One region of the Lacimicrobium alkaliphilum genome, then DNA from elsewhere that is predicted to be linked to it. Evidence: predicted binding sites of a transcription regulator. Region 1 holds the regulator's gene; the other holds the start of a gene.
What was found. The regulator NrdR, encoded in region 1, represses ribonucleotide reductase genes. The targets are predictions, from matches to a motif close to AAACACNANATNTNGTGTTT.
Positions count from the first base shown of each region.

Region 1 (10,440 bases):
ACAGGGGCAACAGGCTGGCCTTGAGATGGCCGCCCATGAAAATCTCTGGCAAAGGGTTAAAGCGCTGGCAACCAGCCAAGATAAATAAACAGATGCATCAGCGCGCAGGCCATCACGCCGGCAAGAATATCATCGGCCATGATCCCGGCGCCGCCGTGGACATGTTTATCCAGATAACTGATTGGCCATGGCTTAATAATGTCCAGCACCCGGAACAGCACAAAGCCAACCAATAAAGTCAGCCAGGTTACCGGTACCGCGATCATAGTCAGCAGCATACCGGCGACTTCGTCCCAGACAATGGCGCCATGATCATGCACTCCCATATCCCGGGCGGTGCGGCCACAGATCCAAACCCCGCCAATACAGGCCAATACGGCCACCAGCAGATAACTGGTTTGCCCGCTAAGGGCCAGCAGCCAGACCAGCGGCAATGTCGCCAGTGTACCCATAGTGCCGGGTGCCACCGGTGAGAGCCCCGAACCAAAGCCTAAGGCCAGAAAATGGGCCGGATGACTGAGGCGCAGGTTTTGTAAGGGATCCTGATTCATCAGTTACTCTGCCTGCTCAGTCACCGAAATGCTGGTAGCCCAGCATTTCATAACTGACTTTTTCCTTACCCCGGCGCAGCTCGAGTTTATCCTGGCCACCGGTAATCTGACCGATGCAGGTCACGGGTTCGCTGGTAGTAGACAACGCATGCTGCAAATTGCTTTTTTGCTCTTCCGGTACGGTAAACAACAGCTCGTAGTCATCACCCGAGGTCAGGGCATAACGAATCGCCTGTTCATTGACGACCGCGTCCTGCATCGCCTGGGAAAAGGGTAACTTATCCACCTGTATAATAGCGCTGACATCAGAGGCTTTAAGGATATGGCGCAGATCCTGGATCAGGCCGTCAGAAATGTCGATACAGGAGGTGGCGATACGACGCAGCATGGTCCCCGCCAGCACTCTGGGTGTCGGGCAGTTAAGCCGGTTGCTGAGGTAATTCTTGTGCCGGGCTGCCACATCCATGCGACCCTGCATCATATCCAGCCCCAGACCGGCATCCCCCAGGGTACCGGTCACATAGATCCAGTCGCCAGGTTTGGCACCGCTGCGGGTCAACGCCTGATTTTGTGGCACAAACCCCTGGGCAGTGACAGTAATACTCAATGGCCCCCTGACCGTATCGCCCCCGATAAGCTGTACCGAATAATAATCCGTCAGTTCCTGCAAACCTAAGGAAAAACCATTCAGCCAGTTCTCATCCACCTGAGGAATCGACAGCGACAGACTCAGCCAGGCCGGCTCGGCACCCATGGCTGCGAGATCGCTTAAATTCACTGCCACCGCTTTGCTGGCAACCGCTCGCCCGGGTGTATTATGAGGAAAATGCACCCCATCTATCAGCGTATCCGTTGTGACCACCAATGACTGACCAGCGGGTACAGACAACACGGCAGCATCATCACCAATGCCGATTTGTACATCACGACGCTGATGGCCCTTTTCCTTGAAAAAGGCCTCAATAAGATCAAATTCTTTCACAATGTCAGTATCTGTCCGGAAACTAAAGATGCCCTGCTCAGAAACGGGGAGTTTGTCCTGCAACCAAGGCAGGAAGGCAAGCTGTATAAGTCATGCATGCGTACTCCCCACACAGAGCGCGGGCCAAAAGACCGTTTATAAACGGGCACTAAATTTTTTCGTGTTTACGCAATGTGCGAATGGCTTTATCCAGCACACCGTTGACGAATTTATGACTTTCTTCGGCACCGAAAGACTTGGCAAGTTCAATGGCTTCGTTAATCACTACTTTGGCCGGCACATCGGGACGTTCCAGCAGTTCGTAAGTCGCTAGTCTGAGAACGGCTTTTTCAACCGGATCCAGTTCTTCCGGTAAACGGCCAAGGTAAGGGCGGATACGGGTATCCAGGGTGTCGTAGTCATTGACCACGGCACGCAGCAACTCCTGAAAATAAGCCATATCCACCTTAGTCATATCCGAGGTGGTGGCCAGGTGCAATTCAATCTGCTGTGCCGGATTCTTTGTCATCTGCCAGGAATAGACTCCCTGAACTGCCAGCTCTCTGGCCTTGTGACGAGCGGATGGCTTCACAGATTAGGCTCCTTTGATCTGATCAAGTACATTGACCATTTCCAGGGCACTCATTGCCGCCTCAGCGCCTTTATTACCGGCCTTGGTACCTGAACGTTCAATGGCCTGCTCTATGCTGTCGGTGGTGATCACACCAAAGGCCAGCGGCAAACCAAATTCCAGCGATACCTGGGCCAGCCCTTTGTTACATTCACCGGCAACGAAATCGAAGTGGGGCGTACCGCCGCGGATCACTGCGCCAAGAGCAATAATCGCATCGAAAGAGCCCTGCTCGGCCAGCCTTTTTGCTACCACAGGCAGCTCATAGGCACCGGGAACGCGCACCAGGGTGATGTCCTGCTCGTTGACTTCGCCAACCCGCTCAAGCACATCCAGTGCGCCGTCCACCAGGCTCTCGACCACAAAACTGTTAAACCTGGATACCACCAGAGCAAACTTCTTGCCCGTGGCCCGCACGTTACCTTCGATCACTTTCATGCTAAATTCCTGCTATAAAAATCGGCGCTAAATAGCCGCGTATGATAGCACAGCCGCCAAAAACGCCATAATAATATCCGTAAGATCTGACCTGCGCTGAATGATGAATGAAATTCTGAATAAAAGGGCGCTGGGTTCCCGTCAACTACATACGGGAACGACAATCTGTCATGCCCGAGCGCCGTTGTCGGGCATCCAGTGACCTTTGCCAAAGGCTAAATTCACCGCAAAGAGCACACAGAGGTATAGAAGGTCTTTATATCTTTGCGTCCTTTCGTCTCAGCGAGATCACTAGAAAATTCTAAAGATCACGCAGAGTCGCAAAGATCGCAGTGAGGTATAGGGAATTACACCGTTAATATCTCTGTGGTGAAACTGCTTTTTGTGTTGTTCGTGGTTAACAATCGCACTGATTCAGCTGACATACTCCACCACTTCCAGACCAAAACCGGACAGGGCGTGGTATTTCTTCGGTTTGCTTAACAGGCGCATCTTACTGACCCCTAATGAGGACAAAATCTGACAGCCCACCCCAACGGTTCTTGAGGTGCCCTTCCAGCCCTCTGCCGGGGGTTGCTGACCATTATCTTCCGCCTCAAACTGTCTGACTTTGGCGATCAGATCTTCGTTCGACTCCCGTTTACCCAGAATCAACAGCACCCCGCCTTCATCGGCAATACGCTGCATGGCCTGATGCAGCCCCATACTGCGATCCAGTGCCCGCTGCGAGGTAAGCAGATCACCAAAGGTATCGTGCAGATGTACTCTGACCAGAGTGGCTTTGTCGGGCTGCACTTCGCCTTTACGCAGGGCAAAATGCACTTCATCGTCAATTTCATCCCTGAAGGTAATCAGGTCAAATTCGCCAAATTCTGTGGGCAGACGACACTGTGCCACCTTTTCGATAGTGGTTTCGTTCAGGTTCCGGTATTCAATCAGATCGGCGATGGTGCCAATTTTGATATTGTGGCGCTCTGCAAATTGCTCCAGTTCCGGGCGACGGGCCATAGTGCCATCTTCATTGAGGATCTCCACAATCACAGCGGCCGGCTCGGCGCCGCCGAGTCGTGCCAGATCCACCCCGGCCTCGGTATGCCCGGCGCGGTTGAGTACGCCACCCGGCTTGGCGATCAGCGGGAAGATATGACCGGGCTGAACAATATCTGTAGCTTTGGCATCTCTGGCCACGGCCGCTTTAATGGTGGTGGCCCTGTCTGCAGCAGAGATACCCGTGGTGACACCTTTTGCCGCTTCTATAGAAAGCGTAAAGTTAGTCGAAAACTGGGCGCGGTTATTGTCCACCATCAGCGGCAGATTCAGGCGCTGGCAGCGCTCTTCTGTCATAGGCAGGCACACCAGACCACGGGCATGGGTGACCATAAAATTAATCGCTTCAGGGGTGACGTGCTCTGCCGCCATAATCAGATCCCCTTCATTTTCTCTGTCTTCATCGTCCATCAGGATCACCATTTTTCCCTGGCGAATGTCTTCGATGATCTCCTGTGTACTGTTTATCGGCATAGTTTCCACTCAATTTTGTAGGGGGTTGTCCCGGGTCCACTTTGGACTCAAAGACGTCGATTATTGTTGTTATTAGTTTGGTTATTTCAGATAGCCATGCTCTGCCAGAAAGGCCATATCGATCTCTTTACCTGAATGAGCAGCCTTGTCACCGAGCATCAGACGCTCAAGGTAACGGGCAATCACATCCACTTCCAGATTCACCTTTGTGCCCTGGCGATAAGTACCGATATTGGTTTCCTGCATGGTATGGGGCACCAGCGTCAGCATAAATCTGGCGCCATCTATCTGATTGATAGTGAGGCTGACACCATCTACGGTTATCGAACCTTTCTCGGCCATATATTTTGCCAGCGCATCGGGCGCCTTGACCCAGACCTCCCAGGCCCGGCCCTTTTCGCTTACCGATTGCACCTCACCAATGCCATCCACGTGGCCGCTGACAATATGACCACCAAAACGGGTCGACGCGAGCATGGCTTTTTCCAGATTCACCACCTGCCCCACTGACGCATCGGCAAAAGTGGAGCGGCGCAGGGTTTCTGTAGAGAGATCCGCCACAAACTGACTGTCGGAATATTCCACCACTGTCAGACACACGCCATTGGTGGCAATACTGTCACCCAGGGCCACATCGCCCATATCCAGTTTGCCGGTACTCAGGGTCAGGCGCACATCGCCGCCGACGGGTGTAATCGCCTGAATTTTACCAACTGCTTCAATAATACCTGTAAACACCGATCACCTCTGTTGTCATTTCCCCGGATCCTGATAACAGACCCTGGCTGTGAGTTTAATATCCTCACCCACCATCCTGACATCCTGCCAGCTTAAGTTGGTGGCCTGATCCATATGGCTGAGACTGGGCATCAGTGCCATGCCTTTGGCTTTATCGCCCATCAGCTTGGGCGCCTGATACAGCACCAGTTCATCCACCAGTTTATGTTCCAGCAATGCGCCGGCCAGCGCAGCACCGGCTTCCACCCAAAGATTGCTGATACCGCGCTGTGCCAGATGCGCCATCAGCGCGGGCAGAGCAACTCTTGGTCCTTTATCATGGCATTGCCACTGATACACGCTGCGGGGATATATATGGGGACTGGCGCGCTTATTGGCAAGTAAAATCTCACCGGGCAGTGAAAACAAGCGATGCCGGGGTGTTAACTGATTTTTACTGTCGACTATTACTCGTAAAGGCTGACGGGGGGTGGTGTTAATACCAAGCTCCGTGGCAGTTAAACGCATATTCAGACTGGGATCATCAATCAGCACGGTTCCGGAGCCGGTCAGCAGGGCGCAGCTTTTTGCCCGGTGATGCTGCACATCCAGTCTTGCCGCCTCACCGGTGATCCACTGGCTATGGCCGTTGGCCATGGCTGTTTTACCATCCAGACTGGCTGCCAGTTTAAGAGTTACAAAGGGCCGATGATGCACAATACGGCTGAAAAACCCCCGGTTCAGGGTTTTAGCCTGCTCTCGCATCAACCCCACTCTGGTTTCAATACCGGCACGTTGCAACATCGCCAGCCCCTTACCCGACACCTGAGGGTTCGGATCCTGAATTGCCGCGATGACTTTACTCACACCCGCATCTATCAGCGCTTGCGCACAGGGCGGTGTGCGCCCAAAGTGGCTGCAGGGCTCCAGCGTCACATAAGCAATAGCGCCTCTGGCCTTGCTACCTGCCTCACGCAGTGCATAGACCTCCGCATGGGGCTCACCGGCACGTTGATGCCAGCCCGTGCCCAACACCTGACCCTGATGATCGGCAATCACACAGCCCACCATAGGGTTAGGAGAAACCGTATAACGCCCGGCCCTGGCAAGTTTTAACGCCAGCGCCATCATCTGATGATCCAGACGGGAATATTCAGCCATTGCTGTCAGAACCTTTCGGATCTTTTGCCTCGTTGTGACCATTGAGATCACCTAAGCGGGCAATCTCCTCGCCAAATTCGCGGATATCTTCAAAAGAGCGGTAAACGGAAGCAAAGCGCACATAGGCCACTTTATCCAGCTCTTTAAGGGCGTCCATAATCACATTACCGATAAACTGGCTGCCCAGCTCCCGCTCGCCGGTGGCGCGCAGCTCCGACTTGATCCTGTTAATGCTTTTTTCCACCTGCTCAGTACTGATGGGGCGTTTCTCCAGTGCCCGCTGCAAACCGGCCCTGAGTTTCTCTTCATTGAAAGGCTCGCGGGAACCGTCACGCTTGACCACTTTTGGCATCACCAGCTCCGCCGCTTCAAAAGTGGTAAAACGCTCGTGGCATTTGAGACATTCGCGCCGCCGGCGTATCTGGTGCCCGTCAGCCACCAGCCGCGAATCTATAACCTTGGTTTCCTGTTCAGAGCAAAAGGGACAAAACATAATTCCTCCGGGTCAGGAGCATAAAAGAGTGGCTTGTGACTGAAAGCTGAAAAAGAGAGGCTAATTTAGCAAAAAAATACAAGACCGAACAGTCACAAAACTATGCGATGCTGCTGTCCGGACCGACTAACACTGATTCCGGGTTCAGAAATTCACCGCCAGTTTATGTTCCACACCCAATGCAAGGTAGCGGCGATCCGGAACCTCATCTTCGTCAATACTGGCCAACCAGGCGTAAATCTTGGTGTTGCTGCCCAGATGATAATCCAGACCAATATCCACTGTTCGATCATCTTCCATAGTCTGAAACTGACTGCGGATATCAAACTTACCGACCCTGTGACTGTAACTGACAAAGCCGCCGCTTCGGGATTCTCCCCCAATAGCTGGCTCTTGTCGCTGCAACATTACCCCCAGTTTCCCATCACCCAATCGATACTGCAGACTGGCACGGGTTACGTCATAGCCCTTAACATCAAAATCCTGAGCCAATGCCGCAAACAAAGGACCTGACTTAAGTGTGTTATCCCCATAGAAGATCCCGGCTGAGACCGCATCGTCCCCGGTTTCTGACTTTTCAGCCTGATAAGTCACCACAGCGCAGAAGTCATTGGATTTCTGGAAAGAGACTGACACTCCAGATAAGTCATATATTGTTGAATTTACGCGATATTGTCTATTATTAGTGTGTATCCAATGTATTTGACCATCTGCCACTGAACTGCTGGCAACAAGGAGATCAGTAAATGATAACCCTGAATAATCTGACTATCCGCAGTAAGTTCTCGATACCGCTGTTGGTTATCAGCACACTGACCATCATTATAAGCCTTCTCAGCATCACTAACAGCGACCGTATGTCGAAAGATATGGAGCGACTCTCCACCACCTTTATCGATGCCATAGATACAGGACTGAATGCCGACAGAGATCTGTATCAGGCACTGAGCGCATCCCAAAATTATGTGGCTAAGAAAGCTCAGAACCTTAGTGGCTCTGAACAGGATAAGGCTGACTTCGAGGAAAACGCGCAGCAGGCTATTGATCGCTTAAATCAGGTGCGAGTACTGGTAAAAGACTATCCCGAAATCGGAGCTGAGATACAACGTTTCGATGCCGATTATAAAACCTGGTATGCCAGTGCCCGACGGGTGTTTGAGATGGCGGATAATAATCAGGCGGCAGAAGCTGTAGTTTATAACAGCACTGAGGTAATGCAGGATTTTAACAGACTACGAAATCACTATGATGTGTTAGGGGCTAAGGTCAAACAGGTGGCAGATCAGGTAACGGAGGACGCGCAGAATGCTGCGGCAAGGAAGACCGGCATTCTGATCACCGCAATACTGCTGGTTATTACGGCCTGTATCCTCAGCATCTGGCTCGGGCCAAAGCTTATCACTGTCAGAGTCAATGAATTAAACAATATGATCGCCACCATCAGCGAAGGCGAAGGAGATCTGACCGGTCGGCTTGATTGCTCCGGTAAGGATGAGTTGTCGCATCTGGCCAGGACGTTCAATGGCCTGATGCAAAAGCTGCAGGATTTAATTGGCATGATAAAAAGTGACGCCGAGTCACTGGACAGCACCGTATTAAAACTCAACGCCTCATCAGAGCAAAGTCAGAGCATCTCGGAAGAGCAGAATGACAACCTGGAACAAATTGCCACAGCAGTAAATGAGCTAAGCCACGCCGTGCATGAGGTGGCCAATAATTCTCAGAATGCATTGACAGAAACCCGCAAAGCCAAGGACAAAACCACCCAGTCGGGCCATGTGGTGAATGAGTCTGTAACCAGTATCAATAAGCTTACTGAGTCCATCGGCTATGCCAGCACCGTGATTACCAAACTGGCCGATGAGTCCAAAAATATCGTGCAGGTACTGGATGTTATCCGCGGCATCGCCGAGCAGACCAATTTACTGGCGCTAAACGCCGCCATCGAAGCTGCCCGGGCCGGTGAACAGGGTCGTGGCTTTGCCGTTGTTGCTGACGAAGTCAGAACACTGGCGAGTCGCACACAGCAATCCACCGAAGATATTCAGCGCATGATTGTCGGGCTTGAGGAAGGCGTCAGTCAGGCTGTCAACGCGATTGAGTCAGGCACCTCGCAGGTGGACAACGTGGTTGACAGCTCCAAACGTATCCAGAGTGCATTAACGGATGTGGACGAAGCGGTCGGTCAGACCAATGATATGATCTATCAGATCGCCACCGCCACCGAAGAGCAAAGCAGCGTGGTAGACGAAATAAACCGCAATATCACCCGCCTCAACGGCCTCTCCCAGCAAAGTCTGGAAGTGGTCAGTGACACCAACAAGGTAGCGGAGAATATCTCCACCATGGCAAAAGGCTTAAACACCAATGTGGGGCGCTTTAAAGTCTAAGGTGTGTTTATCTTTGGTGTATTGAGCAACAGTTTTTCGATCTGTAGTCCGACGATCAGCACAACACTTCCCTGTTGTGTTGGCAGCCGGTAACTGACATGAGCAAGAAACTCAGATACCGAATCATCAAACTTCAGGACACTGACCCGGAACTGTCTTCCGGTCAGTTCTGTTATTTTACCTTCATCGCCCTGCCAGTAATCACTGGTTGGGCGAGACATCGCCAGTAATTCCCCCTTCTCAGTGGTTAACATAATTTCCCGGAAAAAGCGGCTGTCAGCCTCAATAGCGGTCAACACCTGACTTAACGGGTCATCAAGCAGGTTCTGAATCAGGTGATACTCTCCTGACCGGAGTTCCTGTAACCATTGTGCTTCGGTGGCTGTCAGGGCCGGTTCACTCATAGGCCGATGTTCTGAAATATATTGCCCTGCCCGTTGTAAGAAATCCTCAGAAAGCTGACTAACCAGATCTTTAACAACAATCTCAACAGCCGCCTTCTGCTGCGCCTCTGAGAGCCGGGTGACCTGAGGATTACATTGACTGATCTGACTGTTGAACTGATGAATAAAATCGGGATACTGTCTGGCGACATCAGCTGAGAAGCTGATTGTTTTGGCAGCAAAGCGCACAAAGCTCTTCTCCATGTCGATACCATTGTCGGCTAACAACAATGTCACCCTGTCTCGATCGGCAACGAAATAGTCAAACCTGCCGCTGGTGAACTGAGCCAGCAACTGATGCATATCCGGCGCTTGCATATAAGGCTTTTGTCCTTGCTCTATCAGCCAATTCTCGATATCACTTCCTCTGACCACTCCGAGTCTGTCGTACGCAGCCTGCCCTGGATTTTTCCTGTGATAACGATACCAGTGCTCCAGCGTCACGGGTTGTGAGCGCAGCGATTGGGTTACCTCCGTAGGTGACGTAAAAAAGACGCCGTCAATATTGCCCCGTTCCAGCTCTCTTTTCGCTCGCGCCCAGGGCAACATCAGGATTTCACTTTTCACCCCCAGGTTACTGAGCACACAGAGCACCACTTTGGTTGCCTGCAACTCCTGTTCAGTTCGTTGGATATATTCTCCGGATACTCTGCTGTGGGTTGCCAGCACCAGTAATTCCGGCTGAGCTTCGGACAAAGGGGTGGACAACAGAAAAACGGCAAATACCGGAAGCTTAGGGAGAATCCTTACCACAGTCATGCCTCCATGGCCGGAAATATTAATTGATAAACGTAGTGTAGCCCAAAAAGAAAAAACGCAGCCGAAGCTGCGTTTTTAGTCAATCTTAGTTTCTGCCTGCCTTTCAGGCATATACCGGAAAAGTCTCACATAAGGCCAGCACTTCACCGCGAACACGGCTTTCCACTGATTCATCACCGAGGTTGTCCAGTACATCACAGATCCAGGTAGCCACCTGCGCCGCCTGCTCTTCTTTAAAGCCACGACGGGTGATGGCCGGAGTACCGATACGCAGACCACTTGTGACAAAGGGCGAGCGGGGATCGTTGGGCACCGAGTTTTTGTTCACGGTGATGTTAGAACGGCCCAGCGCGGCATCGGCGTCTTTACCTGTGA
Region 1 covers NZ_CP013650.1:3,030,868-3,041,307, forward strand. Annotated here, with positions in the region: gene AT746_RS13725 (ketopantoate reductase family protein) at 1-88, shown strand, start outside; gene AT746_RS13730 (phosphatidylglycerophosphatase A) at 57-551, opposite strand; gene thiL (thiamine-phosphate kinase) at 568-1,533, opposite strand; gene nusB (transcription antitermination factor NusB) at 1,682-2,104, opposite strand; gene ribE (6,7-dimethyl-8-ribityllumazine synthase) at 2,108-2,581, opposite strand; gene ribBA (bifunctional 3,4-dihydroxy-2-butanone-4-phosphate synthase/GTP cyclohydrolase II) at 2,996-4,102, opposite strand; gene AT746_RS13755 (riboflavin synthase) at 4,184-4,840, opposite strand; gene ribD (bifunctional diaminohydroxyphosphoribosylaminopyrimidine deaminase/5-amino-6-(5-phosphoribosylamino)uracil reductase RibD) at 4,856-5,980, opposite strand; gene nrdR (transcriptional regulator NrdR) at 5,973-6,473, opposite strand; gene AT746_RS13770 (porin) at 6,618-7,190, opposite strand; gene AT746_RS13775 (methyl-accepting chemotaxis protein) at 7,220-8,863, shown strand; gene AT746_RS13780 (hypothetical protein) at 8,860-10,059, opposite strand; gene glyA (serine hydroxymethyltransferase) at 10,169-10,440, opposite strand, start outside.

Region 2 (10,440 bases), 850 kb from region 1:
AAGCCTTCTTCCTCAGCCAGGGCATCAGAGGCATCTACCTCTTCTATTCGTTGTAAGCCGACCACATGTTCATTTTCACCGGTACGGATCAGGCGCACGCCCTGCGTATTACGGCCTACCGTTGACACTTCAGATACCCGGGTGCGCACTAATGTGCCCTGGTCACTGATCAACATAATCTCGTCGGATTCATCAACCTGCACTGCGCCGACTACTGCGCCGTTGCGCTCGGAGACTTTAATAGAGACAACACCCTGTGTGGCACGGCTCTTGGCCGGGTAGTCCTCCAGTGGCGTACGTTTACCGAAACCATTCTCCGTCACAGTCAGCACCGCACCGTCACCCTGGGGCACGATAAGAGAAACCACTTTCTGGTTATCCTGCAGGCGGATACCCCGCACCCCGGTTGCCGTGCGTCCCATTGGCCTTAAGGCCAGGATTTCATCACCGCTTTCGGGGTCGATTTTGACCTGACCGGTTTCGGAGTCACGCACTTTTTCATTGAAGCGCACCACTTTGCCGGCATCAGAAAACAGCATGATATCGCTCTGACCGTCGGTCAGCGCCACACCGATCAGCTCATCGCCATCATTCAGGTTAACCGCAATAATACCGCTGGCACGTGGGCGGGAATACTGACTGAGCTCAGTCTTTTTCACCGTACCAAAGGCTGTGGCCATCAGTACATATCTGTCGTCCACAAACTCGCTGATAGGCAGCATGGCGGTGATACGTTCGTTTTCTTCAAGCGGCAGAATATTCACTATCGGCCGCCCTCTGGCATTACGTCCGGCCAGTGGTAAACGATAGGTTTTAATCCAGTACAAACGGCCACGGGTAGAAAAGCACAGAATATAATCGTGAGTATTGGCGACCAATAATTTATTGATGAAATCTTCATCTTTCATTTTGGTCGCAGACTTGCCTTTACCGCCACGTTTCTGGGCCTCGTAGTCGGCCAGACGCTGATACTTCACGTAGCCTTCGTGAGACAAGGTCACTACCACCTCTTCACGTTCGATCAGATCTTCGATATCGATATCATGGCTGGCGGCGGTGATCTCAGTACGGCGCTCGTCGCCGTATTCATCACGGATTTTTTCAAGCTCTTCGCGAATCACTTCCATCAGGCGTTCGGGACTGGCAAGGATATGCATCAGCTCGGCGATAAGCTCCAGCAGTTCTTTATACTCAGCCAGGATCTTGTCATGTTCAAGACCCGTCAGTTTATGCAGACGCAATTCCAGAATCGCCTGGGCCTGAGCTTCGGTGAGATAATACTGACCATCACGAATACCGAATTCCGGCTCAAGCCAGTCTGGGCGTGCCGCATCCACCCCGGCTCTTTCCAGCATATCGGCCACATCGCCCAGGGCCCAGCCCTGCGCCACCAGAGAGGCTTTGGCATCAGCGGGGCTTTGTGAGGCCTTGATCAGTGCGATAATCGGGTCGATATTGGCCAGAGCCACCGCCAGCCCTTCGAGGATATGGGCACGGTCTCTGGCTTTGCGCAGTTCAAATACGGTACGGCGGGTCACTACTTCACGGCGGTGCAATACGAAGCATTCGAGGATTTCTTTAAGATTAAAAATCTTCGGCTGGGTGTTATCCAGCGCCACCATATTGATACCAAACACTGTCTGCAACTGAGTCTGGGCGTAAAGGTGATTTAACAGGACTTCTGCCGACTCGTTGCGTTTTACCTCAACGACGATACGCATACCGTCTTTATCCGACTCATCACGCAGCGCCGAGATGCCTTCAATCTTCTTCTCTTTAACCAGCTCGGCAATCTTTTCAATCAGACGGGCCTTGTTGACCTGATAAGGGATCTCATTGACGATAATGGTTTCTTTACCATTGTCTTCAGTTTCTATCTCCGCCTTGGCCCTGAGATAGATGCGGCCACGACCGGTACGATAGGCTTCTTCTATGCCCTTGCGGCCACTGATCATGGCGGCTGTAGGGAAATCCGGCCCGGGAATATACTGCATCAGTTCTTCGATACTGATATCCGGGTTATTGATCAGCGCGATACAACCGGTAATCACTTCGGTGAGGTTATGGGGCGGAATATTGGTCGCCATACCTACGGCGATACCGGAGGAGCCATTCACCAGCAGATTCGGGACTTTGGTCGGCAGGACCTCTGGGATATGTTCGGTACCGTCATAGTTAGGTACAAAATTGACCGTTTCTTTTTCCAGATCGGCCAGTAACTCATGGGATATCTTGGCCATGCGCACTTCGGTATAACGCATTGCCGCTGCTGAGTCGCCGTCTACCGAACCGAAGTTACCCTGACCATCGACCAGCATATAACGCAGGGAAAAAGGCTGGGCCATACGCACAATAGTGTCATATACCGCAGAATCACCATGGGGGTGATATTTACCTATGACGTCCCCGACCACACGGGCTGATTTCTTATACGGCTTGTTAAAGTCGTTTTTCAGCTCATTCATGGCAAACAGCACACGTCTGTGCACCGGCTTCAGTCCATCGCGAACATCAGGCAAAGCCCGGCCCACGATAACGCTCATAGCATAATCCAGATAAGAGCTTTTCAGCTCATCTTCAATATTAATGGGGAGAATTTCTTTGGCGCGATCAGTCATATACAGCCCTGTTCCCTTTTTTATAATCTACATCTTCCGGTCTTGACTTCAGCAAATGCCGTTAACAGGTTCCGGTAAATTTATTGGTTTCGTTTAGGGTTTTGGTAGCCCTCAATAGTACCACCTAAATTTGCAAATAAATAGCCGCTGATTGCTTATATACTGCTCATTCAGGCCTATCCATGCCTGCGGCAGAAGTTTATACTGATGTCCCGTATTTATCAGCCGGAAGAGCATACGATGTCGCAACAGAGTGCCCCATCAGAAACACTGCAACAGAATGTGGATCAACAGGAAATTGATAAATTTTCTGCCCTTGCCAGCCGCTGGTGGGATCTCGACGGAGAATTTAAACCTCTGCATCAGATCAATCCGTTGCGTCTGGATTATATTGCCCGGCACAGCCAGGGACTCTTTGGTAAAAAGGCCCTGGATGTCGGCTGTGGCGGTGGCATTCTGGCTGAGAGTATGGCGGCACAGGGCGCACAGGTAACCGGCCTGGATATGGCCAGAGATGCCCTTGAAGTGGCCAGACTGCATGGACTGGAAAGCGGCGTAAAAGTTGACTACCAGCTGAGTACAGTGGAAGACTTTGCCCACAAACACGCCGGGGAGTTCGAGGTCGTCACCTGTATGGAGATGCTGGAACATGTGCCGGATCCGCAATCTGTGGTAGCGGCTTGCGCCAGACTGGTAAAACCCGGTGGTCAGGTGTTTTTCTCCACTCTGAACCGCAATATCAAATCTTATCTGATGGCCATTGTCGGCGCCGAATATCTACTTAATCTGGTACCTAAAGGCACCCATCAACACAGCAAGTTTATCCGCCCCAGTGAATTGATGGGCTGGCTGGATCACACCGAGCTGTTATGCAGGAATATTCAGGGCCTGCACCTAAATCCGCTAAGTGGAGAATACTACCTGTCGGATAAAAATGTGGATGTGAACTACCTGCTGCACTGTCACCGTCCCGATGATGAATAATTTAAGCTCACCCAGGGCAATACTTTTTGATCTCGACGGTACCTTACTGGATACCGCCCGGGATATGGGTAATGCACTGAATCTGATGCTCAAACAGCACGATTTACCACCACGACATTACAGCGAGTACCGGCCCATTGCCTCCCATGGCGCCAAAGGTATGCTTAGTCTGGGTTTTGGCGAAAGACTGGAGAGCCTGAATTATGATCAGCTGCGGACAGATTTTCTGCGCTACTACGCCCGTCAGTTGCAACAGCATACCTGCCTGTTTGACGGCGTGGCGTTGTTGATTGCCGGGCTGGAAGAAGCCGGTCTGCCATGGGGGATCGTCACCAACAAGCCGGGGCATCTGACCATTCCCTTATTGCAGCATTTCCCGGAGTTAAGTCAGGCTGATGTCGTTATCAGTGGTGACACACTGCCTCAGCGTAAACCCCACCCGGCACAGCTACTTCTGGCGCAAAAAGAACTGGCAGTGGATCCTGGCTGCATCTGGTATATCGGTGACGCCGAACGGGATATGCAGGCCGCCAGAGCGGCCTCAATGGTGCCTGTACTGGCAGAGTACGGCTATATCTGCCCCAGTGAATATCCCCATCAATGGGACACAGCACTGAGGATCAGCCGGCCTGATCAACTACTGGAGTATCTCAGTTCATAAAAACGGCTGATTTCTGCCGGGAACGCGACTGAAAAATAACCTATAGATCTTATTCGCATAGCGAAATAGTTTTTTGGAAGTAAATATTTTATTAGTTAAATATCTCTGTTCTGCCTATTGCATTCCTGAACATGGCTTATTGTTCGCCACTGCTCAGTGAGTCGCTACTAACCTGCCTGAGCCCTTGTGTTTGAATGACGAATAAAACACCAGATATTGGGTTGCATATAGTCAAAAACCTCACTATCTTGTGTCTTGCTGTATGTTGCATGATAGCTTACATACATCGGATACTCCTCCGCGCAGTACACTAAAGCTGCGCCTAAAGTGCGCTAAACAGATAACAACAAAGACGGCTACCGGCATGAATAATACGCTTCTCGTTACCAAACGCTCTGGCGAACAAGAGCACCTTGATCTGGATAAAATTCATAAAGTCATCACCTGGGCTGCTGAGGGATTGCAGAATGTGTCCGTCTCCCAGGTTGAGATAAAGGCCCACATCCAGTTTTATGATGGCATTAAGACCTCTGATATCCATGAAACCCTGATTAAATCGGCGGCAGATCTGATCTCCAAAGAGAGCCCCGACTATCAGTATCTGGCCGCCAGACTGGCGATTTTCCATCTGCGCAAGAAGGCTTACGGACAATTTGAACCCCCGGCCCTTTATCAGCATGTTGCAAAGATGGTGGATAAGGGTAAATACGATCATCACCTGTTGGAAGATTATACCCAGGCCGAATTTGAACAGATGGATGAATATCTTGATCACTGGCGGGATATGAATTTCAGTTATGCTGCGGTCAAACAACTTGAAGGCAAATATCTGGTGCAAAACCGGGTGACCGGTGAGATTTATGAAAGCGCCCAGTTTCTGTACATTCTGGTAGCGGCCTGCCTGTTTGCCAATTACCCCAAAGACAGCCGTATGGATTACATCCGGCGTTTTTATGATGCGGTATCCAAATTCAAGATTTCATTGCCCACCCCGATTATGTCCGGCGTGCGCACACCCACCCGTCAGTTCAGCTCCTGTGTGTTGATCGAATGTGGTGACAGCCTGGACTCTATCAATGCGACCGCCAGTGCCATTGTCAAATACGTCAGCCAGCGCGCCGGTATCGGCATTAACGCAGGTCGTATCCGGGCCCTGGGTAGCCCTATCCGTGGCGGCGAGGCCTTTCATACCGGCTGTTTGCCCTTCTACAAGTATTTCCAGACCGCAGTAAAAAGCTGCTCTCAGGGCGGCGTTCGTGGCGGTGCCGCGACGCTGTTTTATCCCCTTTGGCATCTGGAAGTGGAATCCCTGCTGGTACTGAAAAATAACCGCGGTGTGGAAGAGAACCGGGTGCGGCACTTAGATTACGGCGTACAGTTCAATAAGCTGATGTATCAGCGCCTGATCAAGGATGAACATATCACCTTGTTCAGCCCCTCCGATGTACCGGGATTGTATGACGCCTTTTTTGCCGATCAGGATAAGTTCGAGCAGCTGTATGTGAAATATGAGCAGGATCCGGCCATTCGCAAGAAGCGTATCAAGGCCGTAGAGCTGTTCAGTTTATTTATGCAGGAGCGGGCCAGCACCGGGCGTATCTATCTGCAGAATGTGGATCACTGCAATACCCATAGCCCCTTTGATCCCCGGGTGGCACCGGTACGCCAGAGCAATTTGTGTCTGGAAATCGCACTGCCCACCAAGCCCCTTGAGCACGTTAACGATGAAAATGGTGAGATTGCCCTGTGTACCCTCTCCGCTTTTAATCTTGGCGCCATCGAAAACCTCGATGAGCTGGAAGAAATGGCTGAGCTGGCCGTCAGGGCACTGGACAGCCTGCTGGATTATCAGGACTACCCTGTTCCGGCTGCCTATAACGCCACCATGGGTCGCCGCACTCTGGGTGTGGGGGTGATCAATTTTGCCTATTATCTGGCCAAGCACGGCGTTCGCTATTCCGATGGCAGCGCTAATGGTCTGGTACACAGAACCTTTGAGGCGATTCAGTATTATCTGTTAAAAGCCTCCAACAATCTGGCCAGAGAAAAAGGCGCCTGTCCTAAGTTTAATGAGACCACCTATGCCAAAGGCGTGATGCCCATAGACAGTTATAAAAAGGATCTCGACGGTATTTGTAATGAGCCATTACATTATGACTGGGACGGTTTGCGCGAAGCCATTCAACAACACGGGCTGCGGAACAGCACCTTGTCGGCACTGATGCCCTCAGAGACCTCGTCACAGATATCCAATGCCACCAATGGTATTGAACCACCGCGCGGCCATATCAGTATCAAGTCCAGTAAGGACGGGGTGCTGAAACAGGTAGTGCCGGAATACGACAGGCTTAAAAACCAGTATGAACTGCTGTGGGATATTCCGTCCAACGACGGTTATCTGCAACTGGTGGCCATTATGCAGAAATTTGTCGATCAGACCATTTCGGCCAACACCAGCTATGACCCGGGCAAATATGAAGGCGGTAAGGTACCGATGAAATTGCTGCTTAAGGATTTGCTGACCGCCTATAAGCTGGGTGTAAAAACCCTGTATTACCACAACACCCGTGATGGTGCTTCAGATACGCAGGGGGAGATGGTTGCCAAAAAGGCGGAGCGTCCGGCAGTGGAGGCTGTGGTCGAAGAAGATGATGACTGTGCAGGCGGCGCCTGCAAGATATAGACAGCACCGGGTATTGGCAGTGGTATCTCTGGATACCATTGCCAATGGATTATCAGAATCACTAAATCGAACAATCAATGAAATACACCACCTTTAACCAACAAGTTTCCAACCCGCTGACAGAGCCGATGTTCTTCGGCAATCCGGTCAACGTTGCCCGTTATGATCAGCAAAAACACAGCATTTTCGAGAAGCTTATTGAAAAGCAGATCTCTTTTTTCTGGCGCCCCGAAGAAGTGGATGTCAGTAAAGACAGGGTAGATTTCCAGAAGCTGACCGACTCAGAAAAACATATTTTTATTTCCAATCTGAAATATCAGACCTTGCTCGACTCAGTGCAGGGCCGCAGCCCGAATATCGCCTTTCTGCCTATTGTGTCACTGCCTGAGCTGGAAACCTGGATTGAAACCTGGTCTTTCTTTGAAACCATTCATTCCCGCTCTTATACCCACATACTGCGCAACCTGTTTTCCGATCCCAGTGAGGTATTCGAAGATATCGTCCTCAATGAAGAGATCAAACTGAGGGCCACAGATATTTCACGCTACTATGACGATCTGATTTTTGCCACACAGCTTTGGCAAACTCAGGGGGAAGGCAGGCATCATGTGGATGGCCAGGACTATCTGATTAATCAGCGCGAGCTGAAGAAAAAGCTGTATCTGTGTATGAATTCGGTGAACGCCCTTGAAGCCATTCGTTTCTATGTGTCCTTTGCCTGTACCTTTGCCTTTGCTGAGCGCGAAATGATGGAAGGCAATTCGAAAATTATCCGTCTGATCGCCAGAGATGAAAACCTGCACCTGACCTCGACTCAGCATATCCTTAATCTGTGGGCGAAGGGCAAAGATGATCCAGAAATGCAGGAAATCGCAGAGGAATGTCACGATCAGGCAAGAGATATCTTTATCAAAGCCGTTGAGCAGGAAAAACAATGGGCCAGCTACCTGTTCCAGCATGGTTCCATGATTGGCCTGAACAAAGATATTCTGTGCCAGTATGTGGAGTTTATTGCCACCCACAGAATGTCAGCCATCGGCATGGACTCGCCTTTTGAGGTTACCACTAATCCCCTGCCCTGGATGAACAATTACCTCAATTCCGACAATGTTCAGGTGGCACCACAGGAATCTGAAATCAGCTCCTATCTGGTCGGACAGATTGACAGTGAAGTGAATGCCGATGACTTCGGAGATTTCGATCTCTGAGGTCATGGAGAAAGCCCGCATAATCTATCAGGTCAGCCTGGACAACTCGACACCATCGCTACCCTGTCACAGCGAATGTTCTTTACTGGAAAGCCTCGAGTCACATCGGCTCGAGGTGCATTCTCATTGCCGCGAAGGCTTCTGTGGCGCCTGTCGTACCAGACTGGTCAGTGGCGAGGTGGAATATATCACCGATCCCCTGGCCTACATTGATGACGATGAAATTCTGCCCTGTTGCTGTATCCCAAAGTCAGATCTGGTAATTAAACTGGGTTAACCGCACTGCGCCCTACTCATAATGGCGACCACGTTTTACTTCAATGGTATCGATATAGCCGTGCCAGGTGGCATAACCGATCAGGGGCATCAGAATAATAAAGCCGGCAAAACCAGTGATAAAACCAATTCCGACACTGGTAGCAATAATCGCCGCCCAGATCAGCATAGGTACCTTGTTGATCCACACCGCATGCATACTGGTCAGAACCGCAGTAGCCAGATCGACCCGACGCTCCATCAGCACAGGCTGAGTAAAGGCACTGATAAAAAACACCAATAACGTAAAACCGGCACCTATCACCGTCCCCAGCGCCAGAAATGGCAACAGGTTTTGCAGGTTTTCTTCCAGATAAGGGGGATAGAGAGCATGGATAAGGGATGCCACCCTTAACCAGAAAATCATCAGTACCGCTAGTAAAATGCCAAAGCCCCACTCGTTAACGGCATTGCGTTTTACCGCTTTGATACTGTGCCACAGGCTTGGCTTGTGACCTTTTTCAAGCTCCCAACTGATATCATAAAGCCCGGCAGCTAAAAAAGGACCTATCAGCATAAAACACACGATGGATGGCAGGATCACCAGATGCCAGCCGGTGAGCGTAACAAGATAAGTGATAAACCAGGGAATAGCCGCAAAGATCAGCCCATAGAATGCCGTGAGTGCTGGTGCCCGGGCCAGATCACGCCAGCCCAGTACCAGCCACTTTACCGGATCACCGGCTTCAAGCTTTTTACAGGGGATCACCCGTCCTATTCCACTTTGGGTCATCGGGCTCTGAGGAACTTGTTTAAATGACTCAGACATCGTTACTCCAACCTATCTGTCAGTTCTATAACTAGCTTACGCACTGATAAATGAAACAGGCCAACATATAGATAATTATTATTAAAATTATTCAGTAATAAGCTAACAGCTATATCAAAATGCCACGTCTATAGACAAAGATCTTCTTGCCACAGGGCAGAGCGCAGTAATACCCTGTATGCCTCGTTTTTGCTACCTGATTGCTCCATGAGACAGATTGTAAAGTCCAGTAAACTGAATGATGTATGTTATGACATTCGTGGCCCGGTGCTGACCGAGGCGAAACGGCTCGAAGATGAGGGCCACAGAGTCCTTAAACTCAATATCGGTAACCCTGCCCCCTTCGGCTTTGAAGCCCCCGATGACATTCTTAAAGATGTGATCCACAACCTGCCAACAGCGCAGGGATACGGTGATGCCCAGGGGATCTACTCGGCTCGGGTCGCAGTCATGCAGTACTACCAGCAACAAGGGATCAGCAACATCGATATTGACGATGTGTATATCGGCAATGGCGTCAGTGAACTGATTGTCATGGCCATGCAGGCACTGCTGGATACCGGTGATGAAGTGCTGATCCCAAGCCCCGATTACCCACTTTGGACTGCGGCAGTAAGTTTATCATCGGGCACGCCGGTACATTATCAGTGCGATGAAGCTGCCGGCTGGTTTCCTGATATCGATGATATTAAGGCCAGAATTACTTCCAACACCCGTGCCATCGTACTGATCAACCCGAACAACCCTACCGGCGCCGTATACAGCCGCGAGTTACTGCTTGAGGTGATTGAACTGGCGCGAAAACACAACCTGGTGATTTTCAGCGATGAGATCTATGACAAGATCCTGTATGACGAAGCCAGACATCAGTGCATAGCCGCACTGGCCGATGATGTATTTTTTGTCACCTTAAGCGGATTATCGAAAAATTACCGGGTGGCCGGATTCCGTGTAGGCTGGATGCTGATCAGCGGCAATAAAAAGCTCGGCCGTAGTTATATGCAGGGCCTGACCTTGTTAAGTTCCATGCGTATGTGTGCCAATGTGCCCTGCCAGCATGCCCTGCAAACCGCCCTAGGCGGGTATCAGAGCATCAATGATCTGGTGCGCGCCGACGGACGGCTGCGCCTGCAGCGGGATATCGCCTGGCGGATGCTGGACCAGATCCCCGGTATCTCCTGTGTCAAACCCAAAGGTGCGAT
Region 2 covers NZ_CP013650.1:2,182,316-2,192,755, forward strand. Annotated here, with positions in the region: gene gyrA (DNA topoisomerase (ATP-hydrolyzing) subunit A) at 1-2,618, opposite strand, end outside; gene ubiG (bifunctional 2-polyprenyl-6-hydroxyphenol methylase/3-demethylubiquinol 3-O-methyltransferase UbiG) at 2,859-3,602, shown strand; gene AT746_RS09960 (HAD family hydrolase) at 3,592-4,263, shown strand; gene nrdA (class 1a ribonucleoside-diphosphate reductase subunit alpha) at 4,628-6,946, shown strand; gene nrdB (class Ia ribonucleoside-diphosphate reductase subunit beta) at 7,024-8,154, shown strand; gene yfaE (class I ribonucleotide reductase maintenance protein YfaE) at 8,129-8,431, shown strand; gene AT746_RS09980 (DUF2189 domain-containing protein) at 8,444-9,238, opposite strand; gene AT746_RS09985 (pyridoxal phosphate-dependent aminotransferase) at 9,446-10,440, shown strand, end outside.
Region 2: the regulator NrdR is predicted to act here: its motif matches at 4,468-4,487, upstream of nrdA (class 1a ribonucleoside-diphosphate reductase subunit alpha).